Regions from separate parts of the Lacrimispora sinapis genome, predicted to be linked through region 2. Evidence: riboswitches for the same ligand, from Rfam matches in the RefSeq annotation. Region 2 holds a riboswitch; the other holds the start of a gene.
What was found. A riboswitch is a leader RNA that binds a small molecule or an ion and turns the genes downstream of it on or off. The one in region 2 is predicted to bind cobalamin.
Positions count from the first base shown of each region.

Region 1: another riboswitch for cobalamin. It lies ahead of VIG27_RS08775 (ABC transporter substrate-binding protein); the one in region 2 lies ahead of VIG27_RS17170 (energy-coupling factor ABC transporter permease).

Region 1 covers NZ_CP141832.1:1,892,853-1,907,679, forward strand. Annotated here, with positions in the region: gene VIG27_RS08755 (TIGR03936 family radical SAM-associated protein) at 1-7, opposite strand, end outside; gene VIG27_RS08760 (TIGR03960 family B12-binding radical SAM protein) at 1-1,856, opposite strand, end outside; gene VIG27_RS08765 (ABC transporter ATP-binding protein) at 2,072-2,824, opposite strand; gene VIG27_RS08770 (FecCD family ABC transporter permease) at 2,850-3,920, opposite strand; gene VIG27_RS08775 (ABC transporter substrate-binding protein) at 3,917-4,936, opposite strand; cobalamin riboswitch at 5,167-5,372, opposite strand; gene VIG27_RS08780 (methyl-accepting chemotaxis protein) at 5,417-7,213, opposite strand; gene VIG27_RS08785 (hypothetical protein) at 7,302-7,694, opposite strand; gene VIG27_RS08790 (UbiX family flavin prenyltransferase) at 7,746-8,309, opposite strand; gene VIG27_RS08795 (SLC13 family permease) at 8,341-9,720, opposite strand; gene VIG27_RS08800 (non-oxidative hydroxyarylic acid decarboxylases subunit D) at 9,761-9,967, opposite strand; gene VIG27_RS08805 (non-oxidative hydroxyarylic acid decarboxylases subunit C) at 9,993-11,435, opposite strand; gene VIG27_RS08810 (LysR substrate-binding domain-containing protein) at 11,866-12,756, shown strand; gene VIG27_RS08815 (DUF47 domain-containing protein) at 12,823-13,446, opposite strand; gene VIG27_RS08820 (inorganic phosphate transporter) at 13,477-14,538, opposite strand.
Region 2 covers NZ_CP141832.1:3,635,952-3,650,778, forward strand. Annotated here, with positions in the region: gene VIG27_RS17160 (exodeoxyribonuclease III) at 1-489, opposite strand, end outside; gene VIG27_RS17165 (energy-coupling factor ABC transporter substrate-binding protein) at 605-922, opposite strand; gene VIG27_RS17170 (energy-coupling factor ABC transporter permease) at 924-1,673, opposite strand; cobalamin riboswitch at 1,799-1,985, opposite strand; gene VIG27_RS17175 (energy-coupling factor ABC transporter ATP-binding protein) at 1,999-2,862, opposite strand; gene cbiQ (cobalt ECF transporter T component CbiQ) at 2,894-3,670, opposite strand; gene VIG27_RS17185 (ABC-F family ATP-binding cassette domain-containing protein) at 3,845-5,485, opposite strand; gene VIG27_RS17190 (hypothetical protein) at 5,649-6,287, opposite strand; gene VIG27_RS17195 (amino acid ABC transporter ATP-binding protein) at 6,388-7,152, opposite strand; gene VIG27_RS17200 (amino acid ABC transporter permease) at 7,163-7,813, opposite strand; gene VIG27_RS17205 (amino acid ABC transporter substrate-binding protein) at 7,838-8,689, opposite strand; gene VIG27_RS17210 (hypothetical protein) at 8,823-10,382, opposite strand; gene VIG27_RS17215 (dihydroorotase) at 10,435-11,712, opposite strand; gene VIG27_RS17220 (threonine/serine exporter family protein) at 11,712-12,185, opposite strand; gene VIG27_RS17225 (threonine/serine exporter family protein) at 12,182-13,021, opposite strand; gene VIG27_RS17230 (MBL fold metallo-hydrolase) at 13,035-13,781, opposite strand; gene VIG27_RS17235 (hypothetical protein) at 13,928-14,224, opposite strand; gene VIG27_RS17240 (nitroreductase family protein) at 14,782-14,827, shown strand, end outside.

The sequences.
Region 1 (14,827 bases), 1.7 Mb from region 2:
GCTTCATAGCAGATCCCTCCTTTGAAACTCATGGCTCCACACCCGGTACAATGCTGCCGGCAGTTGGGAGTTACTTTTTCGCCGATGGCGTTCTGCCATTCTCTTTTTAAAAATTCTTTGGTCACTCCGGAATCAATGAAATCCCAGGGGAATACTTCCTCTAAGTCCCTTTCTCTTGTGGTATAGAAATCCGGATCAAGTCCGCAGCTTTCAAAGGCTTTCATCCAGATATCATTTTTAAAGTGCTCTCCCCAGGAATCATAAATGGCACCGTTTTTATAGGCTTCTTCGATCAAAGCAGAGGTTTTTCTGTCGCCTCGTGCCAGTACACCTTCCAAAACGGTCAAATCCGCTTCATGATAATTGTATTTCAGGCTCTTTTTATTCAGCATTGTCCGGAACTTGTCCTTGACAATGTAGGCTCTTTCTAAAAATTCCTCTTTTGTACACATTCTTGCCCACTGGAAAGGAGTAAACGGCTTTGGTACAAAGAAGGAGGAGCTTGCGACTACCTGAACCTTTCCGTTTCTCTGTTCCTTTGGAATTTCATAATAAGTTTCTGCAACTTTTTCAGATAACTCGGCAATGCCTTCCATATCTTCTACGGTTTCAGTTGGCAGACCTAACATAAAATAAAGCTTGACCCGGTTCCAACCGCCCTGAAATGCTTCACTGGCACCTTTTAATATGACTTCTTCGGTCAACCCTTTGTTGATAACATCTCGAAGCCGCTGCGACCCCGCTTCCGGCGCAAATGTCAGACTGCTTTTGCGGATATCCTGGACCTTGCTCATAACCTCCAGGGAAAAAGCATCAATTCGAAGAGATGGAAGAGAAATATTCACCCCTTTGTCCTTAAATTCATCAATAAGGAAATTCACAATTCCCTCTAATTGAGAATAATCACTGGAACTTAAAGAGCTTAAGGAAATTTCCTCGTGTCCGGTGCTTTTTAATAATTTATAGGCGTAATCCTTTAAATACTCCAGGCTGTGTTCTCTTAACGGGCGGTATACGTTACCGGCCTGGCAGAAACGGCAGCCGCGGATACAGCCTCTCTGGATCTCCAGCACCACACGGTCCTGGGTAACTTTTATAAAAGGAACAATGGGTTTTTCAATATAGAAAGCATCGTCCATATTCGTTACCAGCTGTTTTCTGACTTTTTCTTTTGCATGAGGATTGTTCGGCTTCATGCTTTTAATGGTACCGTCTTCGTTGTATGATACATCGTAAAAAGCAGGAACATAGATGCCCTCTATTTCAGCGGCCATCTCAAGAAATTCTTTGCGGCTTCCGCCGTTTTTCTTATTTTCCTTGTAGCGGTCGATCAGGTCAAAATAGACGGTTTCTCCTTCGCCAATATAAAACAGATCAAAAAACTCGGCCAAAGGTTCGGGATTATAAGCGCATGGCCCGCCGCCGATAATGATTGGATCTTCCTCTCTGCGGTCTGCGGTATGAAGCGGAATCTGGCCTAAGTCAAGGACCTGCAGGATGTTGGTATAACTCATCTCATACTGAAGCGTGATTCCGATAAAATCAAATTCCTTTATTGGGTCCTGTGATTCCAGGGCAAAAAGAGGGATGTTCTGTTCCCGCATAATCTTATCCAGATCGGTCCACGGGGAAAAAATACGTTCGCAGTAAATATCATCTCTGCGGTTGAACATATCATATAAAATCTGCATTCCCAGATGAGACATTCCAATTTCATATACATCAGGGAAACACATGGCAAAACGAACCTCCACCGCAGCCGGATCCTTTTTGGCCATGTTGAACTCATTGCCGATATAGCGTGCAGGTTTCTCGATTTTCATTAAGATTTCATCACTTAAAGCTAATTTTTTCATGGTAATTCCTTTTTTTACATGTGAATGGTTCACATTTTATGATTGGTGCATTGTGGCAGGGATACAAAATACAACAGGAGATTTACCTGTTATTTCATAATATACTGCATAATTATAAAGTACTTTGGGGGATTAAGCAACACTATTTGGTAAAATGCACTCAATAAAAAGCTGGAAAACCGCCAACTACGAGCCCTCGCAATTGGCGGTTTCAGCTAATTCATCTGCAAATCAAAATCCAGGGTTCCATCTTCTTTTTCAAAGGCAAACCCGTCCACACCAAATACCCGGCGGACCGTTTCTTTCTTTAATACTTCTTTTGGTTTTCCATGACACACATTTTTTCCCTGGTCCATCAGATAAAGGCAGTCGCAATAATGGGCGGCAAGCCGCAAATCATGTAGTACAATTATAATGGTTTTTTTACTGCGTTTCAACGTATCCAAAATAAATAGCTGGTGCCTGATATCCAGGTGATTGGTAGGTTCATCAAGAATAATGGTATCCACGTTCTGGGCAAAGGCTCTGGCTATAAAAACCATTTTTCTTTCTCCGCCTGAGAGATTTTGAATGTTCCGGTCCTTCATAGAAGCGATTCCCAGCCGTTTTAAAGAATCCATTACAATATCCGTTTCTGTTCTTTTTCTCTTTTTACCTTTTGTAGAAACGGCCATAGAAACGATTTCATAGACGGTAAAGTCAAAGATACAGCTGCTCTCCTGACCCACATATCCATAGAGTGATGCAAGCTGTTTGTTGCTGTAACCGTTAAGTGAAGACCCATCGAGAAAAATATCCCCGGAATCCTTTGGATATATGCCAAGGGTCGTCTTCAATAACGTAGATTTCCCACAGCCATTGGGTCCGATGATCCCTGTTATTTTACCGCTTTCAGCCTCTAAGTTCACACGATGCAGGATTTTTTTTCCTCCCAGACGGACGCAGATGTCACGATATTCTATTTTCATATCTCTCCTTTAATAACCGATTCATTTAATCCTGTGCTCCGTAATTTTTCCGGATCATCAAATATAGAAAAAAGGGCGCACCTACAAAGGCTGTGATAATTCCGATGGGAAGTTCTGCGGACCCGAAAGCGCTTCGGGCCATACTGTCCGCCCAGATCAGATAAATGGAGCCGACCAGTGCGCTGAGAGGAACTACAAACCGGTTGTTGCTGGAGCGGACCAGCATCCGTACGACGTGGGGAACTACCAGCCCTACAAACCCTATGATTCCTGTAACGGAAACAAGAGAAGCTACAATGACCGAGCATACCAAAAACATCCCAATCCGGAAATGCTTTACCGACAGACCGAGTGCGGCTGCATCCTCGTCTCCCATCATCATGATGTTTAAGTTGCCTGCCTGCCAGATACAGAGGACCAGTCCGGTCAATACTCCAAAGGCCGGTCCCCCAAGCGTGGTCCACTGGGACGCAGCCAGGCTTCCCATCTGCCAGTTATAAACGGCAGCAATGCTCTCGGAACTTTTCGCAATAAAGATAAGGAAGCCTGTCACCGCACTCATGACCGCATTTATGGCTGTACCAGAAAGCAATAATGTAACAGGACGAAGCCTTCCTCCTCCTGCAACCTTTGCCATGGTATAGACCAGTACCGTGGAAACGACCGCCCCCATCATAGCCATAAATGTGGTTTGGTACTGGCCGTTAAAAAACGGAATAGGGAGAAGGAGGGCACATGCCGCCCCAGATGATGCTCCTGATGAAATTCCAAGAACATAGGGATCAGCGATGGGATTAAGGACGAGAGCCTGCATCACAGCACCGCATAATGCAAGACCCGCCCCGCACAGGGCACCAAACAAAACCCTGGGAAGCCGTATGTTCCAGATGATCTGATACTCCGGTCTGGTCCACCGTCCGGCTTCCAGTTCCTTACCGCCATGAAAAATCTGATCCGCGAGAACTCCATAAACGGTAGTCAGGGGGATGTCTGCAGAGCCTTTGGCAATGACCAGTAATACTGAAATGAAAAGCAATAAAATCAGGATGGGAAATAAAAGAATTCCTCTTGTATTTTTCCTTGTTTCCTGTCTCATTTTTCAAACTGCTCCGGGTAGAAATATTCCGCTAAGGTTTTGCAGGCATGGGAAGCACGAATGTCCTGCATCACAGCGACCAGAGGTATGGTCAGGTACGCCTGTTTTTTTACGGCAGTCACATCAGCAAGGGCTGGATTATCATTGACAAATGCCATTTTCTCTTCGATGGTCTGCTGTCCGTAATCATTAAAGATGATAATATCAGGATTTGTCTGAACAATGGTTTCCACACTGGTATGAAACCAGCGGGAATCGGCCATATTTCTGGTCACATTGATTCCTCCTGCCAGCTCAATGAGATTGCTCTGCAGTCCCGCTGATGTGGTATAGAGCTGATTCCCTTTAAAACTATCCATAACGAATACTTTTACTTTGTCTTTTTCCCCGATTCCGGATACGGCCTTCTGGACACCGGCAATTTCCTGCTTCATCTGTGCGACCAACGCCTGTGCCCGGTCTTCCACCTTAAATATTTTGCCAAGATTTTCAATGTCTGTGTAAACATCTTCTATGGTTTCATTTTCCACAATGGTGCCGGTTATGGTATAGCAGTTAATTCCCTTGCTCTCAAACATCTCATAGCTGCCCCACTTGCTTTCCTGGAAAGAACTGATCTGTCCGATGATCAGATCCGTATCCAATGCCACCGCATTCTCATGGGAAGTATCTATCTCCTTAATGGAACGGAATTTTTCTTCCAGTTCCGGGAGAGGCGCTTCCGCTTTGTTTGCCGGAACATTCTTTCCGGCTATATAATCCTCCAGTCCAAGCATAACCATATTTTCCGCACTGTAAAGATTACAGCAGAGCACGTTTTGGGGCATGGAGGTAAAGGTAATGGTCCTGTCCCCATTTTTTATAACCACCTCCCCATATTCCTCTGTGCTCCCTGCTTCCGGCGAAGAGGACTCTGTACCATTTACTGAGGCCGTAACGGAAGAGGCTGGTTTTTCCCCGCAGCCTGTGAGGGACAGTGCCAGGACAGCTGCCAGGGCAATCATTTTCTTTTTCATCTTTGGTCTCCTTTTTCTTGCTTCATGATTGATATAGGATATATCCTATGATCCATAGTCAGGATTTCAACCGGAAAACACAAAATAAAAACCCTTAGCATTTGCCTGAACCGCAAATACTAAGGGTATTAACCTATTCGAACAACGAATCCATCATCAGGCGTACAAAAACAATACCTTGTCCGTTCCTGACATGATCCATAATCGCTGTTCCCATCGTCATCCGCGAGGAAATCACTGGAAACTACGGCAGTTCTTCTGACTTAAGCGTTCTGATTTGTTCCTCAGCAGTTTTTTTACCTTCCCAAGATCTCTCTCAGTGGCTGGAATCATCCACAAAAAAACCAACGCTATCACAGCAGCGGGACTATGCAGGAATCTCACCTGGCTTCTCTATTAATCGGCACATGGCCGAACCGTAATTCTTTCTATGAAATTCATAGGTATGATAACTTATAAAAATTATAATGTCAAGTCAATCTAGTACTTTCCTAATGAATTCTCTGAACGGTATGAAATATCTTCTGCCGGTACAGAGTCCCTCACTGGAACCGATCTATTGGTAGAAAGTTTAAACTTAGCGAGTTCATCCCGCAGGACTTCGGCCTGTGCGGTCAGTTCCTCACTGGAGGCAGAGCTTTCCTCTGCAGTAGCCGCATTGGTCTGCACCACTGCAGACACCTGTGATAATCCCTGGTTGATCTGTACGATTGCCTCCGTCTGATCTAAGGAATCTGATTCAATTTCCTTTATGGATGTACTAACCATAGAAGCCTTCTTTGAAACTTCATCCAAAAGCAACAGGGTTTCGTTGGCTATCTTTTCTCCTTCCAATACCTTGCTGTTGGATTTCAAAATCAAGTCTGCGGTCTGTTTCGCTGCTTCTGCAGATTTTGCGGCCAGATTTCTGACTTCATCCGCAACCACTGCGAAGCCTTTTCCTGCTTCTCCTGCTCTGGCTGCTTCCACAGCTGCGTTTAGAGCCAGTATGTTTGTCTGGAATGCAATATCTTCTACAAGCTTTGTAACCTTGGATATTTCTTCCGAAGACTGGCTGATCTCCCTCATTGCCGCATTGAGGTTTTTCATGTAGTCATTGCTTTGGAATACACCGTCTCCAGCCTGTTTTACATACTCAGTGGCTTTACGCACAGAGACAGTATTCTTCTCCGCTTTCTCTGTTACGCTTTGAATGGCAGAGGACAATTCCTCTATGGTGGCGGCCTGCTCTGTGGCGCCTGAAGCAAGTGCCTGGGATGCGTCTGCAACCTGTCCGGCACCGGAATTAACCTGGTCCGCAGATGATTGAATGACCAACATGGTTGAATTCAGTGCCGCTGTAGTCTTGATCAGGGACTGTTTAATTGCAGCAAAATCTCCTACATAATCCAAATCAACGGAAATGCACATATCCCCGTGGGAAAGCGATGTCAGCTTTGCAATGATATCTTCGATATATGTCGTAAGTCTTTCGTTGGTATCCCGAATGCTTGCAGCCATACGGCCGAGTTCGTCTTCACTCTCATAATGGATTTTTTTATGAAGATTTCCTTTTGCCATTTCTCCGTATACTTCTTCAATTTCTCTGACTGGAGTAAGAATGGCACGTACCAGTACAAAAATCACACCCCCAGTGGCTAAAATGGCAGAAATCAGAACAACAATCAAAGTTATCCAGGACTGTGAAAGAATATTGCTGGTTGTTTTTGCTTGTATTGCTTCTTTCTGCGCACCTGCCGCATTCATGTCATCCATGAGTTTGGCAATCTGGTTGAATGCCGGTACAAACTCATCATAGAACAGAGCGTAAGCTGTTTTTGTGTCTTTTTTCGTTGGATCTTTAATCAGATCAACAATCTTTTTGCGGGCTGCTTCCGCCTTCGTTACATATTCCATTACCTGGGCAATGTTTTCATCATTGGCTGAACTGCGCTGTCCGGAAGAAAATGCTTCCATGTTCTTCTTAAAGCCTTCCACGCTCTTGTCCGATAAGTCAAGAGATTCCTGATAATCTTTACCGACTTCTTTATCTATGATTGCCATCACCAGATACCGCTGTACGGAAACCATGTTGACCTGTGCAGTTAAATTATAGGTGGTAAGCGGGTAAGTGAATTTTGAGTACATTCTGACCTGCTCTCCAATACGGGATATGCTTATGGCTGAAGTAGCCATAGACACAACTAATATGATAAATACAATTCCAAATCCTACCGTAAGCTTCCATTTGACCGGCAGCTTCTTTAGAAAAACTTTTGGTTCTTTTTTCTCTTTCATAATATACCTCCCATTGCGTTTTGGTAACCCGTCACTTACTCTTAATGCGTTTCGTTTTCATTCACAGGCTTTGCTTGATTTCATGTTTCTATTGAATTTTTTTATTTAAATATTTTTGTAAAAATGCAGTTACCGCAGCATCTGCATTCATACAGATAAGCTCTATGTCTTTTGCTTCTGCCTGCTCCACATGGATTCCAAGGCTGACGGATACCGGCTCCCCGGAAGCTTTGCAGATTTTTTTTGCGATCTTCTGTGCCAGTTCTGCATCTTTATGACCAGGCACCGTAATTGTCCATAAATCACAGCTGGACAGCTTTTGGCCATGGGCCTTTCCCCCGGGTGATGCCAGTGCCACACCCCCAAGATGGGGTTTTTCGCCTCCTCTTACGAAGACAACAAGCCCCCATCCATCTGTATCGTGAACCGTTACCTCCACAACATGTTTCCCTTTTCCACAGGTTTCACTTATCATAATCATACAGCCTTTCTTAAAAACGTTTTCCCCCGTCTCTCTCATGCTCTGTTTTGGTCAGTTTACACCATTCCACGGAACAAAGCTTTTATGTTCAATCCCAAACTGCATCAGTACTTTCCCCACGACATGATTAATCTGGTCATCAAGAGATTGAGGATTATTATAAAACGTCAACATGGGAGGAATAATTGTGCAGTCCAAATCAGCGGCCGCCGCCATATTGCGAAGATGTATTTTGCTGAGTGGCATTTCTCTTGTACATAGGACAACTTTTCTGTTTTCTTTGATACAGACATCTGCCGCACGTATCAGTAAATTATCGGTATATCCACTTACGATGCCCGCCAGTGTTTTCATGCTGCAAGGCATGACGATCATACCGTCAGTCTTATAGGAACCACTGGAAATGGCCGCCGCAAGATTATGCACATCATAAAATTCATCTGCATAATCAAGCAGCCGCTGAAACGGTAAATCTGTTTCCAGTTCCCAGCTTAGTTTTGCAGAATCAGATACCACCAGATGCGTCTCACAGCCTTCCACTTCTTTTAACGCGCGAAGTAAATAATAGCTCATGATCACCCCGGTAGCACCGGAAACTCCAATAATTATTCGCATTGATTCACATCCTCTTTTTGTAGATTTGCCTCTATATCAGTCCAAGAAAAGAAAACCATGAAACCGCAAAAATAACGGTCAGAAATACAGGCACAAGCAGAGGAATTCCCATCTTCATGGTTTCTTTCTGGGTATACATTCCGTTTTCTTCTCCCAATCCCACCAATACATTCAGATGATGGAACGGCATCACATAATGGGAATAAATCACCAGGTAAATAATGGCTGCAACGACAAATGGATCGATTCCCAGCGCATTGGTACAAACAAGAACCGCAGGGACTACGACTCCCATTGCGGCAATGACCGAACCGATAAACATGTGAATCACAACTGCGATGACACCAATAAAAATCGCAAGCATAAAGATATTTTCCGGCATTTTTTCAGGTAAAAGTGTAACGGCCAGCCAATCATTCAGCCCGGTTTCTGCTCCCACCTTTCCGATGGCAATGGCTGCGGTAAGAAATACCAGCACATGGACGGGCACCTCTCCCCATTCTTTTGCCGTCAAAACATTCCCAATTACAGGAAGGGACAAACACATGGCCACGGCAAACGTCACCCAGCCCACATCCAAACCGGTAACCCCACTGGTAACCCATAGGATGATAGCAATCACGATCCAGATCAGTGTCCGTATCTCTGTTTTACTGATCTTGCCCAGATCTGACTGTGCCTTTTTCACCTCTTCAAAATCCATATGAACTTCCTTTGTTGGTTTGAATAAAATAAAAATCAAAAGGATGTTCAGCAGACTTAAAAAGATGGCCGGAGGACCCATGATCACAAACCAGCGCACAAAGTTAATGCTTTCTGTGGAATAGCTTATAACCAAAGGATTGATAATGGATTCACCGGTCATAAATATAAGCGATACCGGAACCGAAGCAGCAAATACGGTGAAGCCTACTTTAACGGCATCCTCTTTTGGCAGCCCGGCCGCCTTTATGATCACGGACATCACGGACATGATGAGAAAGGCCCTGGACCATGGATTCGGGATCAGCAATGATAAAATAAGCGTCAGCACAAAAATCCCTATAATAATGCTTTTCCATGATTTTACAAATTTCAGTATGTACATATAAGAAATCCGTTCTCCCAGTCCTGACCGTTTCACCGCGGTCGCAATCATGTAAGCACCGATAACCAGCCAGAGTGTGGACCCCGTCCAGCTTGCAAATATTACCTTCGTATCAGCCAGTTTAAGAAGGCACAGAGAAACAATATAAAAACCGCCAACGTATCCCGACTGGGCCACTTGCGTGGCCCACCAGACTACCGTCATCAAAGTCAATCCAAGAAATACCTGTCCTTCCCATGCCAGCCCGTTCAGTGGAAGGAGCAAGGCAGCGATCAAAACAATAATGCCGCTGAAAAAACCTATAACCTGCTTATTGTATTTCATCGTAAAAGCTCCTTTCTTTTGAGGTATACTGCCGCCGGGGTTATTTATCAAGCGGAGGAATGGGAGGGATCACGGGCAGTTGATCAATCTGTTCCCTGGTCAGTTTGAACTTATCATGCACATTGGGAGTTTCTGTGGAGCGCCAGGAATAAAAGCAATCCATACATTCGTAAACTTCCCAGACATTGCCAACCGGTGAAGTTGCAATTACTTCAATTTTATTGCCGTCACAACGTGGACATTTCATATTTCATTACCCCTTTTCTCATTTGTTATTTCATGTTAGACATCAGATCCCGGATCAGTGCCTCATACTTCTCATAGCCAACAGGTGGTTCCAGCAGTTCCACTTCCCGCGGATTCGGTTCCGGGTCTTTCGGTGTGGTCGCATCAATGATGAGCTTAGAATGGATTCCGGCCGGGTAGGAAGAAGGATCCAACGGCATTCCCGGACAATTGGGGATCACCACCACGTCCTTATCCGGACGAACTCTGGTTGTCAACGCCCACATTACCTGGGGCAGGTTGAATGGATCGACAAATTCATCTACGATAATAATGATTTTGCTGTAAGAACCTCCATGAGGGGTGGAAAGCAGACGGAAAGCGACTTCCTTTCCGAATCCTCCGAAACGTACCTTGGTCGATATGATACATCCGATTCCATGGGTATACATGGCATTGACTGCCTGTACCTCTGGGAAATCCCGTTTGATCTGCTGATAAAGAGGTACGGATGTATTGAGCGCCATCAAATAATCAATCTCTGTCCAGGGAATTCCAAGATAAAGATTTTCAAAAATCGGATTGGTGCGGTGTGTCACATGGGTAATGGTGATAACACACTGGCGCCGGGAACCGGAGTAGGATCCGGGGAATTCTCCAAAAGGTCCTTCTACTTCACGAACACGAGGTTCAATATATCCTTCCAAAACCACTTCAGACCCTGCAGGAACATATAAATTATCATAAAGATCTGATTTTACAATCTGTGTCGGTACGCCATCCTGCAATGCTCCCACAAATTCATATTCATTCTCCGTATACATTACAGGGGTGGATGCCATGTAAGTGACCAAAGGACTGTTGCCCACAGTGATACAGATCGGAACCTTTTCATTTTTCCGTTCCGCCGCTTCCAGCTGTACGGCAATGTCATGAAATGCAAGTGCCTGAATTCCCACCCGGTTTTTCCCTTTGACCTGAATGCGGTATGTTCCTACGTTCAGTTTATCAAAATTATCCGGTTCATTGGGATCAGCTGTGATTATGGATGCCTTAGAGAGAAAGAATCCGCTGTCCTGCTCATTGATCCTGTAAAGGGGGAGAATTTCAAAAAGATTGATCTCATCCGGATTATCAATGGTATTCTCCTTACAGGGAGCATTCTCTCTGGAAAGAATCTCCGGTTTGACGGGGAACCTGTCCCAGCGGCGGTTGATTTCAAGAAACTGTTCCTTGGTAGAAGCTGTTTTGTTCATACCAAGCATCAGTGCATGATTCGCCCATGACCCATGCACATTCGTCACAACGCGGTAGGGATACCCCTTAACCTTTTCAAAAAGTACAGCGGGACCATTTTCGATATTTGCCGCTGCCCTTCCTGCTGCTGCAATATCGGGTTCTGGATTTACTTCATCCTTAATCCGCACCAACTGTCCGTTTTCCTCCAGTGTGGAAAGGAAACTGCGCAAATCATGATATACTTTTGCCATAAATCTTCCTCCTAATCTTATGTAACTGCTTGTGATTTCCGGTTGGTTTAACCAACTTCCCACATTATAAACATACATAATTTTTATGGCAATTCAAAAAAATGCAAAGGCATATTCCAAAATAGAAACGCATATAATTGTTAGTATTATTATATTTGGAGAAACAAACGAAAAAACATACTATATTGACAAAATAAATGGTTGAAATAAACATAAAGTCTTGTCATTGTATGTCGAATTGTGTCGAATTATGTCTTTTGAGTGTATTCGAAAATGTCAAAGGAAAATAGCAAAATCATATTCTCCTTCTGCCCATTCTGTATTATAATATCTTTGATGACAAATTATCTTAAAAAAGATGGTTTTTTATTATTTTATAACTAGAGTGACTGCTTCATATTGCATATGTAGCAGGAAGGGGGCAACACTTATGATCAAATGGATCGATGATTTTTTGGCATTAGCGGAGCATAAGAACTTTTCTACCGCAGCCGACAGTATTTACATATCACAATCAGCTTTATCTAAGCACATAAAGGCGATTGAGAATGAACTTGGTGTTGTATTGTTTACAAGAAGCAACGCAAAAGCAGAACTTACGGAAGCAGGAAATATATACCTGGAGTATGCGCTCAATATCCGCAAATGCTCTCATGAACTCCGTTTTAAATTAAATAAATTCGGAATCTCTCCCTGTGTCTACCGGTTGGCCGTTGGTACGATACCTTGCCTGGCTGAAAGCGGGATCATGGAGCCGCTGCTCCAATTTCAGGAAAAGAACTGCAATTATTCCATTGATATTATGGAATCAGATCAAAATAATTTATTAAAGCAGCTTTCTCAAAAGGAGATTGATGTCGCAATCTGCCGTCTTGATTTTCTTCCCGATAAGGGCTATGAAGCTTTGCCCCTGGTAACCGATGAAATGGTACTTGTATGTAATAAGGATACCTATCCATTTGAACAGGGCAGCGAAATTGATCTGGCTGGTTTTAAGTTGGAAAGTATCTACACGATCTCTAAAGATTCCGATATTTACAAATTGGCTAAGAATCAGTTAAATCATATTGGATTCAAAGGTGAGCTTGCAGGAACTTTTCCCAGGCATATGATGATTTATCCACTTTTGGTTCAAAAAGGAGGTTGCGCCATTCTTCCCAAGCAGCTGGCGAATCTTCAGCTTTTCCCCCAATTGACGTATTACCGCATCAGAAATGCAGTAACAACTCAAATTGGTCTTGTTAAACTTTTGCCCACTGATGAGAATCCTCAGCTATATGAAAAAGCCAATGCACTGATGGACTTTTTTAAAAGTTTATAATGCTTCTGACATTAAAAAAACCCTGAATTTCTTTTATACAAAAAAGAAACCAGGGGTTTTGAAGTTTTATGTGTTTTTTACAATGACGCATTCAATAACGTCTGCTGCATGTTCACAGGTATCACAGCATTTCTCCAGCTGCTTATATACCTCTGACCATGCGATCGTCTCCAGCGGATCACCGCTTTTCGTATATAATTTACGGAATGCCTGGATATATAAGTTGTCCCCAAGCTCTTCCAAGCGATTGATTTCTACAATATCCTTTAGGATGGTGCTGGATTTACGGAAATTAGAAAATTCAGTTACAACGCTGCTCACTTTTTCACAGCACTGTCCAACCACTTTAAGCATTTCCATGGCCTCCGGGGTGATGGCTTTGATATTATACATGTAAATTTTAATTAAAACATCTTCAATATTATCGGTTATATCATCAAGCTCTCTTCCCAGTGCAATGATATCGTCTCTCTCTATGGGAGTCACAAAATCCTTTGCAACTCTCTTCATAAGTTCATGGGTATGTCTGTCACCCTCAGATTCCAATCCATGGAGCTTATCCAGCTGTTCTCTTAGCTTTTCCGGATCAAAATCCGCCAGAATCTCCGTCAGTAACTTTTGGGTCTGCAGAGCAACGTCTGCCATCTTGACAAACAGTGTGAAATAATCGTTGTCACTTCTTCTTGCCATGTTTCTTTCTCCTTTCAGAACCGCCTCACACTAAAAAATTCGCAAAAACAGATGTGTCATCAAAAAGCCAACCAAACCGCAGCCTGGAAACGTCAAAATCCATGCAAGCGCCATCTCTCTGGCAACGCCCCAATTCACTGCGCTGATTCTTTTTGATGCTCCTACGCCCATCATTGCCGTGGTCTTCGTATGGGTCGTACTGACCGGCATACCAGTCAAAGTGGAAAGCAGCAAACAGGCAGCCGCCGCAATGTCAGCAGAAAATCCCTGATATTTTTCCAGTTTTACCATACTCATGCCAACAGTTTTAATGATTCGCATACCACCAATGGAAGTTCCCAGTCCCATAACAAGGGCGCATAAAATCATGAGCCAAAGGGGTACCGCAAAGGAACTTTCATTGCCATTGCCTCTGGCAAGAAATGTACCGAGTAAAAATACACTCATAAACTTCTGGCCATCCTGGGCTCCATGCATGAATGCCATAGCAGCAGCACCTGCAATCTGTGCACCCCGGAAAAATGGCTGTGCTGCTCCCCTGTCGACACGTGCACATAACCGTTCGGTCAGTTTTGTCATGATCCAGCCCAGACTAAATCCCAAAATCGCAGAAGCAAAAAGTCCGTATATTACTTTTACCCATTCACTTCCATTGACTCCTGCCAGACTTCCGTGAAGCGCAATTGCAGAGCCGCTGAGACCTGCGATCAGTGCATGGCTCTCGCTTGTGGGAATTCCAAATTTCCAGGCAAGAACTGCCCAAAGCACGATGGCTGACAAGGCCGCACAAAGTGCAGTCAGTGCATCACCGGTCTGATTTGCTCCCTGTCCGAAGTCGACCATATTATAGATGGTCATGGCAACCGTAGCATTTACCGAGGTCATAATTAAAATTCCGACAAAGTTCATCACTGCCGCCATTAAAATCGCTGTTCTGGGTTTTAAGGAGCGGGTGGATACACAAGTTGCAATTGCGTTCGGTGCATCTGTCCAGCCATTCACAAGAATCACACCCAATGTCAGAACAGAAACAATCGCAAGCGGAAGATTTTTTGTCAGTTCCTGCAAAAACTCACTTAAGGTAATACCCAAGAAATCACCTCCAAAATTCGCGCTGCAGCTCCCATTATCTCACTGCAGTCACCGTATTTCTTTCATGGATTGTATCATTTGCAACTATCTTTCATCCAAATAAGAGGTTTTGTCTGCTATATTGCAAAACCATATAATTCAGAGCTTAAATAAGGTATATTTAATCGCAAAAAATGACAAACCTTAGTAAGTATAGCATAAAGAATAAAACAACACAATCTTGATTGTAAAATTTAATTCAAAAAAATTTTAACATAATTTTACATTCTATGGTATGATGCTTTTGAAT
Region 2 (14,827 bases):
CTTACGGTTGGTTTTCGGGTTTTTCAAGTCGATCTCCTTATGGGCAACATTGAAATCCCCGCAAAGAATTACCGGCTTTTTCTCTTCCAGCTTTTTTACATAAGCCAGAAATGCATCCTCCCAGGTCATGCGGTAGGGAAGACGGGCCAGCTCATTCTGTGAATTAGGAGTGTAACAGGTAACCACATAATACTCGTCAAATTCGGCGGCAATCACACGTCCCTCTTTGTCATGCTCCTCTGCTCCAATCCCGTAAGCCACCGACAAGGGTTCCTCTTTGGTAAATATGGCAGTTCCCGAATATCCCTTTTTTTCGGCATAATTCCAGTACTGGTGATAGCCGGGAGTGGGCAGATCAATCTGTCCTTCCTGCAGCTTGCTTTCCTGTATACAAAATACATCTGCATCCACTTCTTTAAAATAATCCAAAAATCCCTTTTCCACACAGGCACGAAGGCCGTTTACATTCCAGGAAATCATTTTTTTCATTGTTTTCACCTCGGTCTAAAGATAGGTCTAGTATACCATTCCCCCATGAATTAGAAAAGGGGGCTTGCGCACGAAACATGCGACAGCCCCCAAATCAATGGATTTTTCCGTATTCTTACTTCTGTTTGTCCTGCCATTTTTTCCGTTCCACAAAACGGCCCATGAAAAAGGCCATGACTCCCACGCCGATTCCGGTCTGAAGACAGAAAAGAAGGCTTTCCACTTCGCCGGGAAGCTCCCCGCCGATCACGGTCTCAAAAACGGGAGTGAACCAGGGTTCATACTCCGCGCCCCGGATCTCAGAGATCATCTGGCTTCCTGCATCATCGGACCCGCCGAACTCTGCCCCTTTAACGGCAAATAACGGAATGACCGCGATCAAACATACCAAAATCAAAAGTGCGGCTACGATCTGTTTGTTTTTCTTTGTCATTTTACCGAACCTCCTTTGAAAATCCGATGGCTTTTAATTCGGGAAGTGCATAGGTCTCAAGCGTCATGATGATAACGGTAGTAAGGATTCCCTCGATGACTGCCAGAGGAAGCTGGGTAGGCGCAAAAACACCTAAGAACTTCACGGCAGAAGCAGCCACACCGCCCACCTCTGACGGGTAAGCAAGTGCCAGCTGAATGCTGGTCACGCAGTATGTAAATAGATCTCCCAGCATGGCGGCCAGAAATACACTGACAAGTTTGTTGACCTTACAAGCCCTGCATAATTTATAAATTCCAAAAGATACAAAAGGCCCTGCAATCGCCATGGAAAAGGTATTGGCCCCAAGCGTGGTCAGTCCTCCGTGAGCCAGTAAAATCGCCTGAAAGATCAGAACAATGATCCCCAGAATGCTCACAGCCGACGGACCGAACAAAATGGCCCCCAGCCCCGTTCCGGTCATATGGGAACAGCTTCCTGTGACAGACGGGATTTTTAAAGAGGAAATGACGAATACAAACGCTCCTGACATGGCAAGTATGGTCATTGCTCTTTTGTTTTCCCTAAGGGTTTTCCTGATGGAGAAAAATCCTGCTGCCAGAAACGGTACACACACCGCTCCCCAGGCGATGCAGTATCCCAAAGGCAGATACCCCTCCATAATGTGCATGGCATAGGCACTTGGCATGATCCCAAAGGCCAGTGCAAATGCGACTGCAAGTCTCATAATACTTTTTTCTTTCTTACTCATTGTTATTCTCCTTCCAAAAAAATAAGCCCCTCTCATCCGATGATTCCCACTCATCAGACAGGCGCTTGTTTAAGAAATCTTTGCACAACAAAAAGACTTCCGGCACCGGTCATCACTCGTAACCTGTGCGTAGCGAAATGAAAGGCAGGTCTTCTGACTCATGGATCTTCACAGCAGTTTCTCTTCCCAGTTTCCCAGTGATCTATGAAACTGTGCTCCACACTTACAGCGGCGGGACCGTAAGGGATTCTCACCCTTTTCCCTATTATCCTGCGGAGAATGTACACAGGCACCTTTCACGTAATACTCTCCTATTTTAGACGTTTCACACCATTCTGTCAATTTCTTTGTAAATTTCTGGAATTTCGCTTAAAAGGACCTCCAGCTCCTTTGTATTTCTCGGAAAACGATCCCCCTTTTTTAAAACACCATGCCCCACCAGACTTTCATAAACCTCCATCAGCACAGGCTTTTTTAGATTTGCCTGCTCCAACACCTCCTTTGATTCAAATACGTCCTTAACCGGACCATCGGCGATGATCCGCCCATCGGCAAAGACCAGCACCCGGTCCGCCCATTCATACGCGAAATCCACATCATGGGTGGAAATCAAAAGAGTTTTCCCCATTGCCCTCATCTTATCAAGAACATCCTTTAACATTTCCACATTTACCGGGTCCAAAGACGCCGTAGGCTCATCAAATAGAATGATCTCAGACTCCATGGCAAGGATATCTGCGATGCTGACCCGTTTTTTCTCCCCTCCGCTTAAATAATGGGGGGGCCTGTCCTGAAACCCGCTTAAATTCATATCTTCCATGGCAGCTACCACCCGCCGCCGCACTTCCTCCTTTGGAAGCTTTAAATTCATAGGGCCAAAGGAAATCTCTGCAAATACCGTGGAAGCAATGATCTGATTGTCTGCATCCTGAAAGACGATTCCCACATTTTTTCTAAGTTCATTTAAGTCCTTTTTTTTAATCTCCTTCCCCCGATAAATAATTCTTCCGGTGCTGGGCTGATATACGCCGTTCAGATTGAAAAAGCAGGTTGATTTTCCCGCTCCGTTAGAACCTAAAACTGCGATTTTTTCTCCCTTTTTTACCGTCAAACTGATTCCCTTTAATACCTCTTTGCCCTGCTCATAGGAATAGCTTAAATTTTCGGCCTGTAAAAGGATTTCCTCCATGTTTCCTCACCTCTCCTTCTCTTTGCTATCTTTAAATGGACAGCAGGTATCCCAGGAAAAGAATTAGAAAATAACTGACTGCCGCCCAGATCTGCCACCCTTTCAGCCTCTTTTCCTCTTCCAGAAACATAAGCTCCCCATCGTAGCAGCGGGCCGTCAGCGCATCATAATAGACCCCCGCTTTCTTTAAGGAAACCACAAATAAATTCCCGGCCAAACTGCCAAAGGAACGGCAGGCGGTTCTAAACCCCAAAAATCCCAGTCTGGATTCGGCTGCCAGCCTCATGCGGTACTGGGTGTCCATCATCACGAAAATGAACCGGTAAATCATATTCATAAGCTCCAAAATGATCTTAGGTACATGAAGCCTGCCAAATATGCAGATGATCTCACTTGCGGGAGTGGAAAGCACCAGCATATACATGGCACTTAAAGCCGCCATCGCCTTTAAAATCAGCCGGACCGCCATCCGCAGCCCATCCTCTGTCAGATACAGATAATATCCAAACACCGATACAGAAACGTTCCCATAGGGTACGGGGGACAAGCCCACTGCAATGGCCGCAGTTCCCATCAGGAGAAAGGCTAACGGAATCCGAAGAAGAGCCAAATAACTTCTCCATGAAACTCTTCCCACAAATACCGTCAGAAAAGACATGGGCAGAAACACCAGCATGGACACCCATACCTTATCCGCCCCAATGCAAAAAAACAAGGCTGCCACAGCCACAATTGCCTTAAATTGGGAGTTCCAGCCCTTCATCCCGGAAACATAAGCATAATAATCAATGGTATGTATCGTTTTCACCTCCTTTTAAAGGCGATTATACGTCATATGAGAAAAATATTCAATCACGCTTTAAAATAACCTGCATATTATCATGGGTCACAAAAAAATCCCCCAAATGAGTGTTATAATAATCATTCATTCAGGGGATTAACTTCTTATGTGATTTACCTTCAAGCCGGTAAATTACATGGATTAATTGTTCTCTTCTGCCTGTTCCTCTGTCAGAGTAAATACCTGTCTCTTACGAGCCATCTCATCACTTGCCAGATATTCGTCATAGGTAGTGATCTTATCAATCAGCTGGCCGTTTACGATCTCCATAATACGGTTTGCTGTGGTCTCAACGATCTGATGGTCACGGGAGGAGAAAATAAGAACTCCCTGGAACTTCACAAGACCATTATTCAGTGCGGTAATCGACTCCATGTCCAAATGGTCCGTCGGCTCATCAAGCATCAGAACATTGGCACCGGAAATCATCAGCTTGGAAAGCATACAGCGCACCTTTTCTCCACCGGATAACACCTTCACTTTCTTAACACCGTCTTCACCGGCAAAAAGCATACGTCCAAGGAAGCCTCGTACATAGGTGGCATCCTTTTCCGGGGAATACTGGGTCAGCCAGTCAACGATGGTATCATCGTTGTCAAATTCAGCCGTATTATCCTTTGGGAAATAACACTGGGAAGTGGTAAGCCCCCACTTGTAATCGCCTTCATCCGGCTCCATCTCTCCTGCAAGAATCTTAAAGAGAACTGTCTTTGCAAGTTCGTTAGGCCCTACCAAAGCCACCTTATCTTCACGGTTTAAGGTGAAAGAGATGTTATCAAGGATCTTCACACCGTCAATGGTCTTTGATAAGTTATTGACGGTCAGCACTTCGTTTCCAATCTCACGGGCGGGACGGAAATCAATGTATGGGTATTTACGGCTGGAAGGCTTGATGTCATCCAGCTCGATCTTTTCTAAGGCACGCTTTCTGGAAGTCGCCTGCTTTGACTTGGAAGCATTGGCGGAGAAACGCTGGATAAAGTCCTGCAGTTCCTTCATCTTCTCTTCCTTCTTCCGGTTTGCTTCCTTCATCTGCTTTACCATAAGCTGACTGGATTCATACCAGAAATCATAGTTTCCGGCATAAAGCTGGATCTTGCTGTAATCAATGTCCGCAATGTGGGTGCAGACTTTATTTAAGAAATAGCGGTCATGGGAAACCACGATCACCGTATTTTCAAAGTTTATCAGGAACTCCTCCAACCATGCAATCGCATCTAAATCCAGGTGGTTGGTCGGCTCGTCCAACAAAAGAATATCCGGATTGCCAAACAGGGCTTGTGCAAGAAGCACCTTTACCTTTTCCGCACCGTTTAATTCTCTCATGGTTTTATAGTGCAGATCGGTTTCTATCCCAAGACCATTTAAAAGGTTTGCTGCATCGGATTCCGCCTCCCAGCCGTTCATCGTAGCGAATTCGCCTTCCAGCTCTGCTGCCTTGATGCCGTCCTCGTCGGTAAAGTCTTCCTTCATATAGATGGCATCCTTTTCCTTCATGATCTCATAAAGTCTGGTATTTCCCATGATAACGGTGTCCAGTACCTGGAAGTCATCGTATTTGAAATGATCCTGCTTTAAGAAGGAAAGTCTCTGTCCTGGTGTAATGACGATGTCACCGGCTGTAGGCTCCAGTTCACCGGAAAGAATCTTAAGGAATGTGGATTTTCCAGCACCGTTGGCACCGATCATACCATAGCAGTTTCCCTCAGTAAACTTAATGTTTACATCTTCAAACAAAGCTTTCTTCCCGATTCTTAATGTTACGTTATGTGCACTAATCATCTTAAATTTCCTTTCTGTGATCTGCTTATGAAAAAACCATAAAAAAAGGGTCTATAGACCCTTCCGCTGTCATCTCTCTTATTTTACATGAAAATCCCGAATTTGCAAGCCTTTTATCAAAAAAGCCTTGGTTATCCGGGATTTCCTGGGGTATTACTTTCTCTTATTTGGCAGCTTCTACCTTCAGAGGAAAATTAGAAGCGCTTCCTGCATCATATTTGACCGTCACATAAGTAACCTTCACGTTTGCTCCGCTTCCGTTGCTGTCATCTGCGGCCTTTCCAAGTACATCGGAATCCAGACCTTCTGCATTGTCTTTCATAAAGCCCATCTCCGTTCCGGATTCGGTCTTGATGGTAAAGGTGCTCATGGCCTGGTCTGTCACGATTCCTGTGACTTCCTGCACTTTCATGCTCTCCTGGGCATCTAACACAAGTAAGATCTTCGCATTCTTGGCATCATCACCGGAGATTTCCCCTTTATAAACCACGGAAACCTCTACTCCATCTTCAAGCGCATAGGAAGTCTCTACTGCCACACGGTCTAAATCAAGGGTAGTCTCTGCTTTCCCATTCAATACGGTGATCTGATCCATGTTGTCGGTAACATTTACCACCTTGCCGGTCAGGATTTTAAATTCCTCTGTTTCGCCGGGAGCTTCTGTGCTTACCTCAGCCGAGGTTCCTGAACTCTGAACCGGAGCCGATGTCCCGGTTGTTTCTTTATTAACAGCTGATCTTCCACAGGCCGTAAAGACAAGGGCCGAACAGATAAGCAATGCTGCCATCCATGTTTTTTTCATAAACTTCCCTTCTTTCTTTTATGCTTCAACGATGATTGCGATTTCAGTATACCATCCGATTGTGAAAAATCTTTTTCTTTTTTCTTAAATTTTCCAATTTCTACAAGATTTCATTATACCTGCCCAAAAAACTCTGTGTGCGGACATTGATGGAAGAGAACACTTCCTCCGGTGTCCCTTCCTCCACGATGACTCCGTCTGCCATAAAGATGACCCGGTCGGAGATATCTCTGGCAAAGGCCATCTCATGGGTGACGATGACCATGGTGATCTGAAGCTCTGCCAGGGATTTAATGACCTTTAAGACCTCTCCTGTCAGTTCCGGGTCCAAAGCGGAGGTAGGCTCATCAAAGAATAAGATCTTGGGATGTAAAGCCAAAGCCCTGGCAATCGCCACACGCTGGCACTGACCGCCGGAAAGCTGGCAGGGATATGCCTCTGCCTTGTCTTCCAGTCCCATTTTCTGAAGCAGCTTTATGGCTTCTGCCTTGACTTCCTCCTTGTTTCGCTTCTGCACATGAACCGGAGCATCAATCACATTGTTCATCACCGTCATATGAGGGAATAAATGAAAGTTCTGGAATACCAGCCCGTAATATTTCTGAATCCGGCGCAGCACGTCTTTGGCTGCGTAGACGGAATTTCCCTCTGTTCCGGAATATGCTGCTTTTTCGCCCAGATAAATGAGCTCCCCCTGGTCCATCTGCTCCAGCATGGCAGCACATCGTAAGAGGGTGGATTTCCCGGAACCGGAGGGACCGATGATGGAGACAATCTCCCCCTCTTTTACGGACAGGGAAATATCCTTTAAAACCTCCTGGCCGTTAAATGATTTTTTCACGTGGTTCATTTCCAGTAAATACATCTCGGTCCTCCTACTCATAATAATTCATCCGTTTTTCTAAGGATTCCATCCCGACTGCAACGATCAAGTTAAAGACATAGTAAAAAAGTCCTGCTGCCACAAAGGGAATCAGGCTCGTCTGGGAAGAAGCCAGCGCTTTTGCCACGGCAAACATCTCCAGGACGCTGATGGTAAATGCTAAAGAGGTATCCTTTACCAGCGTGATCACCTCATTGGTGACAGAAGGAAGAATCCGTTTGACCACCTGAGGAAATATAATGCGGAAAAAAGTCTGGGACTTTGTATAGCCAAGCAGCCTGGCGGCCTCATACTGGCCCGCAGGCATGGACTGGATGCCGCTTCTGTAAATCTCCGCAAAATACGCCGCATAGTTGATGACAAATCCGATAAACGCAGCATAAAGGCGGTAATCATTCCCCACCTTTATACCGAATAAGTTATATGGACCGAAATAAACCACCATCAGCTGAAGCATCAGGGGCGTTCCTCTCATGACTGAAATATAGAATTTAACAATGGCCTTTATGACCGGGTTCCTTGACATCCTTCCAAAGGAAACCAATAGTCCCAGGGGAAGCGAAAAGATCAGGGTCACCACAAAGATCTGAATGCTGACCCACATCCCCCCTGCCAGTTGTGATAGTATCTGTATGAAAGTCATGATTACTCCTCCAATTACGTTCTTTTATTTTGCAACAGTGGTAACATCCTTGCCAAACCACTGTTCTGAAATCTTCTTTAAGGTGCCATCGGCTGCCATGGCTTCTAACTGCTCCTGAACCTGATCTCTTAACTTCTCATTTCCCTTTTTAAAGCCTACTCCGTACTCTTCGGCAGATAAGGATTCTTCCAGGATCACAAAATCAGCTTTTCTCTGTTCAATCTGGTAGGCGGCTACGATTACATCCATGGCAACGGCATCCACTGCGCCCATTTCCAGATCCATAAATGCGGTGTTGTAATCCGGAGTGGTCTGTAAGGTCTTAAACGTATTCAATAAGGTCTCATCTTCCTTTAAGGCTTTTTCTGCGGAAGAATCGGCCTGGACTTCAACGATCTTTCCGGACAGGTCCCCAAGGGTCTGAATTCCGGAGTCCTTAGCTACCACAAATACCTGGCTGTTTTTCATATAGGGTTTTGTCCAGGTGTAGCCGTCTTCCCGCCCGTTCATGGTAAATCCGTTCCAGATGCAGTCGATATTTCCTGATTCCAGCTCCATATCCTTGGCATCCCAGCCGATTGGCTGTGCCACAAACTTCTTCCCCAGGCGGTTTGCCACTTCCTTTGCCAGATCCAGGTCAAAGCCGGTGTATTCTCCATTGTCCCCTACAAATCCCATAGGCGGGAAATCCTGATCAAAGCCTACCGTAAAGGTTTCTTCCCCATCGCCTGCCTTTGCTGCACCGGACTCTTCGGAGCCTGACTCTTTGGTTTCCCCGGCCTGGTCTGCCGGTGCTGTCTCCTGCTTTGAAGAGCAGCCGCTCAGTAACGCCAGTACACTCAGTGCTGCTGCCATTTTTATCATTATTTTTTTCATCCTTGTATCCTCCTCGTTAATTTCATGTGTTACCATGGTAGCATAGTAAAGTGTTTCTGTAAAGCAAAAAGTTTACACAAAGAAAAAAATATGATTGAATTTAACAGCATATCTGAAAACCCCTCAAAAACATTTAAAGAAAAACAACTGCAAGCAGTAAAATAAGGAAAACGGCTGCGCCTCCGATCAAAAACAGGGAGGAAGCCGGTACCGGTCCTCTATCAGGCTTGTTTTCCGGTTCTGCGAACATGCCCCAGGGACTTAATTCCAGAACTCCAAACGGCATTCCGTTTTGGTCCTGGCCATTTAGAAAGGTTTGGAATTCCCTGAAATCACGCTCTATCTGACGTTTTCCCTCCTTCCAGTCCTCTATGGCATCTTTTTTGCCCTTAGAGAAAAAGAACGAGGATTCGTCCCCATCCCTCAACCCTTCCTTTTTCTTTAAAAACTGCCGGTATGCATGGCGCATGCCTTTGTTTACCGTCTCCTGCAAGTCTTTTGTAGTCTGATAAAGATTCATCAGATAATAAAAGATTTTATATGCCTCCTTGGGTTGAAAGGACTGCCGTCTGCCTTCCAAACCCCTGCTTCTGTTTGCAATCCTCTGATCCTGTTCCTGTATGTAGAAGTCAATCATCCGGTCAATGGAATCCCTTAAATCCGAAGCCAGCCCCTTATCAATGCCGGAATACATACCAAAAGCCAGGGATTTCATAGCCATTAACGCAGCAAGAAACCCGTACAGCTCTTCACTTCCCCCGGATAAGGCAGATGCACCTAGCAAGTTGCCGGAATGATTCATGTATGCGGCAAAACGCTCTGCAAGAGCAAGGTCCGCCGGAGTATAGAGGTTCTTTTCCGCCATTGGGGAAATGGATACCTTGGCACCGAAGACCTTTTCGCTTTCCGCTCCCTTTCTGTTCTTTCCATCAATGACCGATATGTAAGCTTCCTTTAACATCCGCCTGGAATATCCTGCATCGTTTTTGATCCGCCCTTCGCCGGCGGGCTGATAGATGATTCCCTGTTCTCCCTGGTTCTCGGATTTATTGACGGGAATCCTTATGCCACCCTGTCCCTCTTCCATGGCTTCCGCCCCTTTAAGAACGCCTTTAAAAACCTGCTCAAGCTCCCGTTCGCTCAGGGCATTGCCTGTCACGTTGTAATAGAGGGCGGCTCTTAGTGCATTTCTGGCACTCTGAGAGCCAAAATTCTGAAGCAGGGCTTCCAACTCTCCCAGGCTGACATTCAGAAGCTTTGCAAGGAGGTCCGGAACCATCTCTTCCAAAGCCGAAAGTTTTCCCTGCCTCTCTCCTTCTGAAGTATGCTCCAAAATGGCAAGCAGCAGTTCTTTGTAGATAACAGTAAGGTCCCTCAGCTCGTCTGCCAGCTCTCTTTCCGGGGACGGAATCCAGCTTTTGATGGTTTTCCAGGCCAGGTCCGGGTCCGAATCGTCTTCCTGCCCTTCCTTATAATGTCCACTTTCATCGGAGACAGAGGCCCTATCCCTGGAGGAATCAGCCTCTTTGGGCGGCTCTGCCCCGGCTTCCCCGGCTTTTTCCATAGAGGTCTTGGCCGTTTCCCCTATGTCCTTTATAAACTCAATCTCAGCCTCAATGGTCCCTTTTCTTACGGCCCGCTCCATGGCCTGGGGCAAGTCTCCGGCCAGCTGGTCCTGTACCTTGATTTCCATATCCATTGTCCTCACTGGTATTTTCAGAACGTATATATTTCGGGGCTAAGAATCAGTCCTTTTCATCCTGAAATACGATCTTTCCATTGCAGATGGTATACTTTACCTTTCCAAACAGGGACTCTCCGGTAAATGGGGAGTTGGAGGACTTAGAGGCATATTCCCCTACGACCCATTCCTCATTGGGATCGAAGATCACAAGGTCCGCAGCACTTCCTTCCTTTATCCCGTCAAATGGCAGCCGGTAAAGCTTTGCAGGATTGCGGCTCATTTTTTCCATCAGCTCCATCATGGTTAAATGACCGGCACGCACCAGATTGGTCACACCCAGGGCTAAAGCCGTCTCCAGGCCAAGGATGCCGCTGGGAGCCTGAGTAAAGTCCCTGGCCTTTTCCTCCGCACTGTGAGGTGCATGGTCTGTCGCAATAATATCAATGCTTCCGTCCTTTAACCCCCGGATAATGGCCTGTCTGTCCGCTTCCGTCCGCAGGGGCGGATTCATCTTCGCCAGAGTCCCATGCTTTAATACGGCTTCTTCTGTCAATGTGAAATGATGAGGCGTTACCTCCGCATACACATCTGCCCCTAATTCCTTGGCGAACTTTACCATCTTTACAGAAGCGGCGGAACTGATATGCTGGATATCCACTGCAGCTTTGGTATGAAGGGCAATCATTAAATCCCTGGCCACCAGACTGTCCTCCGCAACAGCCGGGGAACCATAGATTCCAAGCTGTTCGGATACCCTTCCGTGGTTGATCCCGTTATTTACTATAAAAGACGGATCTTCTTCGTGAAAGCTTAAAGGCACATCAAGTCCGGCTGCCCGTTCCATGGCTTCCTTTACAAGCTTTGTGTCGAGAAGAGGGATTCCGTCATCCGTAAATCCAGCCGCACCGTTGGCTTTTAATTCCTCCATATCCGTCAGCTCCAGCCCTTTCATTCCCTTGGAAACCGCAGCAACAGAAAGTACGTTGATCCCAGTCTTTTTGCCTTCCCTAAGCACATATTTTAATGTCTCTGTGTTATCTACAGGAGGTCTGGTGTTGGCCATACAAACCACTGTGGTAAATCCGCCCTTGGCTGCCGCTCTGGCCCCCGTCTGGATATCTTCTTTATAAGTAAGTCCGGGATCACGGAAATGAACATGAACATCAATCAGTCCCGGAGCCACCACATAGCCGGACGCGTCAATTACCACATCCTCTTTGGAAACCCTGAATTCCAGCCCTTTGCCGATGGCCGCAATTTTCCCGTCAGCAAGGCAGATATCCACCGTTTTCTCCGATTGATCCGCCGGGTCTATGACGTGTGCATTTCTAATCCATATCATTTTATATTCTCCCTTTCTTTTCTCTCATCCGTTTGTAACGGCTTTTTTACAAATTTAAAAAATCCCTGAGGCAGTTCAAACACAAATACAATGCCCAGCACAATGGCAACCGCAACCTTTAACGCCATAAATCCCGTTCTTGCCGCCAATGCCAGCTGATCGGTCACAATATAATAGGCAGTCCAGTATAAACCTGCCCCCGGCACCAGAGGAAAAATACCGGATATTAAAAATATGGTGACCGGGCACCGTTTTCCCACCGCAAACATTCTGGACAATAAAATGACCACGATCGTGGCAATCAGCGCGGAGGCCGGAGCCGTCAACCAATTCAACAGCACCGCATAAACGATCCATCCGGAGCCGCCGATAAAGCCGCAGTAAGGATAATAAACGGTAGGTACACCAAACAGCAGGGAAAAGGAAACGGTTCCGATGACAGCCGCCCCGGTCTCAAGCAAAAGGCTCATAAAAGCGTACCTCCTATCAGCTGATGGATTACACCAAACACCATTCCCACCCCTATGGCAATGCTGAAAAACACCAACAGGGCATCCAGCATCCGGACCGAACCGGAGATGTAATCCCCGTCTGCGATATCCCGGATGGCATTGGTAAACGGCACACCCGGAATCAAAGGCATGATGGAGCCGATGATCATATAATTGAGATGTTCTCCTATTTTCAGAAGATAAAATGTGGTGCAGGCAAAGGTGACAAGGGCACCGCCGCCGATGTTTCCCACGATTTTTGAAAGACGTGGAGCGCTTATAAATATCACATACAGATACAGTAAGATCCCTGTCAGGAAAGCGGCTCCGCTGTCCCTTAAATTTCCGCCGAAAAGATAGCAGAAGCAGGCGCTCCCCACACCCGAGGCAACGATCTGCATGGTCTTTGATTTCCCAGGCATGACCCTTATCTCTTTCAGGCGGCGTTTCACTTCCTCTAAATCTACGGACCCAGCTTCAATTTCCCTGGATAATTGGTTCACAGCCGCCACCCGGTCTAAGTGGGTTCCACTCACCGGAATGTGCTGGACCTTTGCAAAAATCTCCTCCCGCTCATTGCCGGCAGTTGTAAAAATTCCGTTGCTGAGGACAAAGGAATTGCCGGATTCAATTCCATAGTAGCGGCAGATCCGCTCCATGGTCTCCTCCACCCGGAAAATCTCCGCCCCATTCTCTAACAGGATGTCTCCTGCCTGCATGGCAGCATCAAGAACCTCCTTGGGGTCGATTGCCGCCTTTTTATCCCCCGCTTCCCTATGATCCAGAACTTTTGTCTGGTCTTTTTCATGTTCCATTGCCGCCAGTCTCCTACCCGATTAAAAAGCTCTCTCCGTCCTCCCGGATCTGAACGATCCGGTCCCGGTACGGGCCTGACACTTCCATGTCTATCAGTTTCCTTATAACGGAAAAATCACCCCAGCAGTGCATGGGAAATGCATGGCTGACTTTGGTCTTCCGCATAAATTCATCAAAGCCAAGATAAAAAGCGTTCTCCTGTCTTGGGTCCAAAGGCAGAAAGGCTGCATCAATGCACATCCCCTTCATCTTGTCCACTTCCTCCGTATAACGCTTTGCCATGGTCTCATTCCAGTCTCCCGGCTCTCCTTCCCAATACCAGTTGTTCAAATCCCCGGCATGGTAAAGCACCCGCCCTTCGGCTTTTACAAGAAAGGCAACGCCTTCATCGGTGGAGCAAAAGGTAAGGACCTTCATATCCGCTTCCCCTTCATCAAAAGATCGTTCCGTGATCCTCCCATCCGCAAACCGGAGTCCAAGCTCCTCCCCCGGTTTCATGGAAGTGATATCCTCCAATCGTTCTTTGGGCAGACGGCTTCTCCAGATATCATCCGAGAAAATAAATCTGGTATTTTCATGTTCCTTTCTAATATCCAAAACCTTTTCTGAATAATGGTCCCCGTGCCGGTGGCTTGCAAATACCAAAAGGGGCTTATCCTTTCTGATTTCCGGCAGAGTGCCTTCCGTATAGTCAAACAGCAAAGTCATTGTTTCCAGTTCCGCTAAAAATGAGCTGTGGTGGATATAATGGATCTTCATAAGAACAGGCCTCCTTTATTTGGCTGATTGAAAAAATTATATCACAATAACCGTCCATCTGCATAGCATTTGAGCACAAAAAAAGACGAGGACAATTGTCCCCGCCCCAGAAATAAAAATTCCTGATTGATCCGGTTATGTACGGATTAGTTAGCTGCTGTTGTAGTCTCAGCTTCTGCAGATGTTTCAGACTCAGACTCAGAATCAGCTGCTTCAGAGGAAGCATCTTCGCTGTTAGCTTCTTCAGAAGATTCTTCTAATGTAGTCTCTTCTTCAGTTGTTGTAGTTTCTTCTGTTGTAACTGCTTCTGTTGTAGCTTCTGTTGTTACTTCTGTTTCAGTAGCTGCTGTTGTTTCTTCTGTCTTGCTTCCGCATGCAGAGATGGTTGCCATTGCTAATACAGCTACGCCTGTAAGTACGAGTTTCTTTGTTGTTAATTTCATAATAATTCTCCTCCTTGCGACCTACATAGGTTGTCTTTTTTTAGTATGCTGCCGCGACCTAAGGTTGTCCTATGACCCTCAGGTCGAGTCCCAGTTTAACACCTTAGGATTACAAAGTCAATGACCTTTTCATGATTTTTTTCTTAATTAAAATCAGGGGAATTCTTAAAAATTATTACAAAGGCAGTTGGGATACAGAAGAATCTTTTTATGAATTTATACACTTGAAGCAAGTGTTTTTTTCGTAGTTTTAATTTTGTCTACTTAAAAAGTGCAATATTTTATCTATATATAATCATAAATTTTTGTAAATAATATATAAATAGTTTTCCTTTTTATGGAAATTTATAACCCAATATCATACCATTTTTCAATCATACGCACTCTTTTCTTGTTCGGTACAGAACCATAAATGAGCACCGTATTCCTGTGTTTCTTGTTTCCATGGAGCCCCGAAAGAGATCATTGTTGTCCATTGCAGATAAAGCAAGGACCTGATATACTAAAACTATCAATATAATTATGGTGGAAATCCAAATTGACAGGAGGAATTTTGTATGCTGAAAGACCTGGTTACTAAAAGCCGCACGTTCCGGCGTTTTT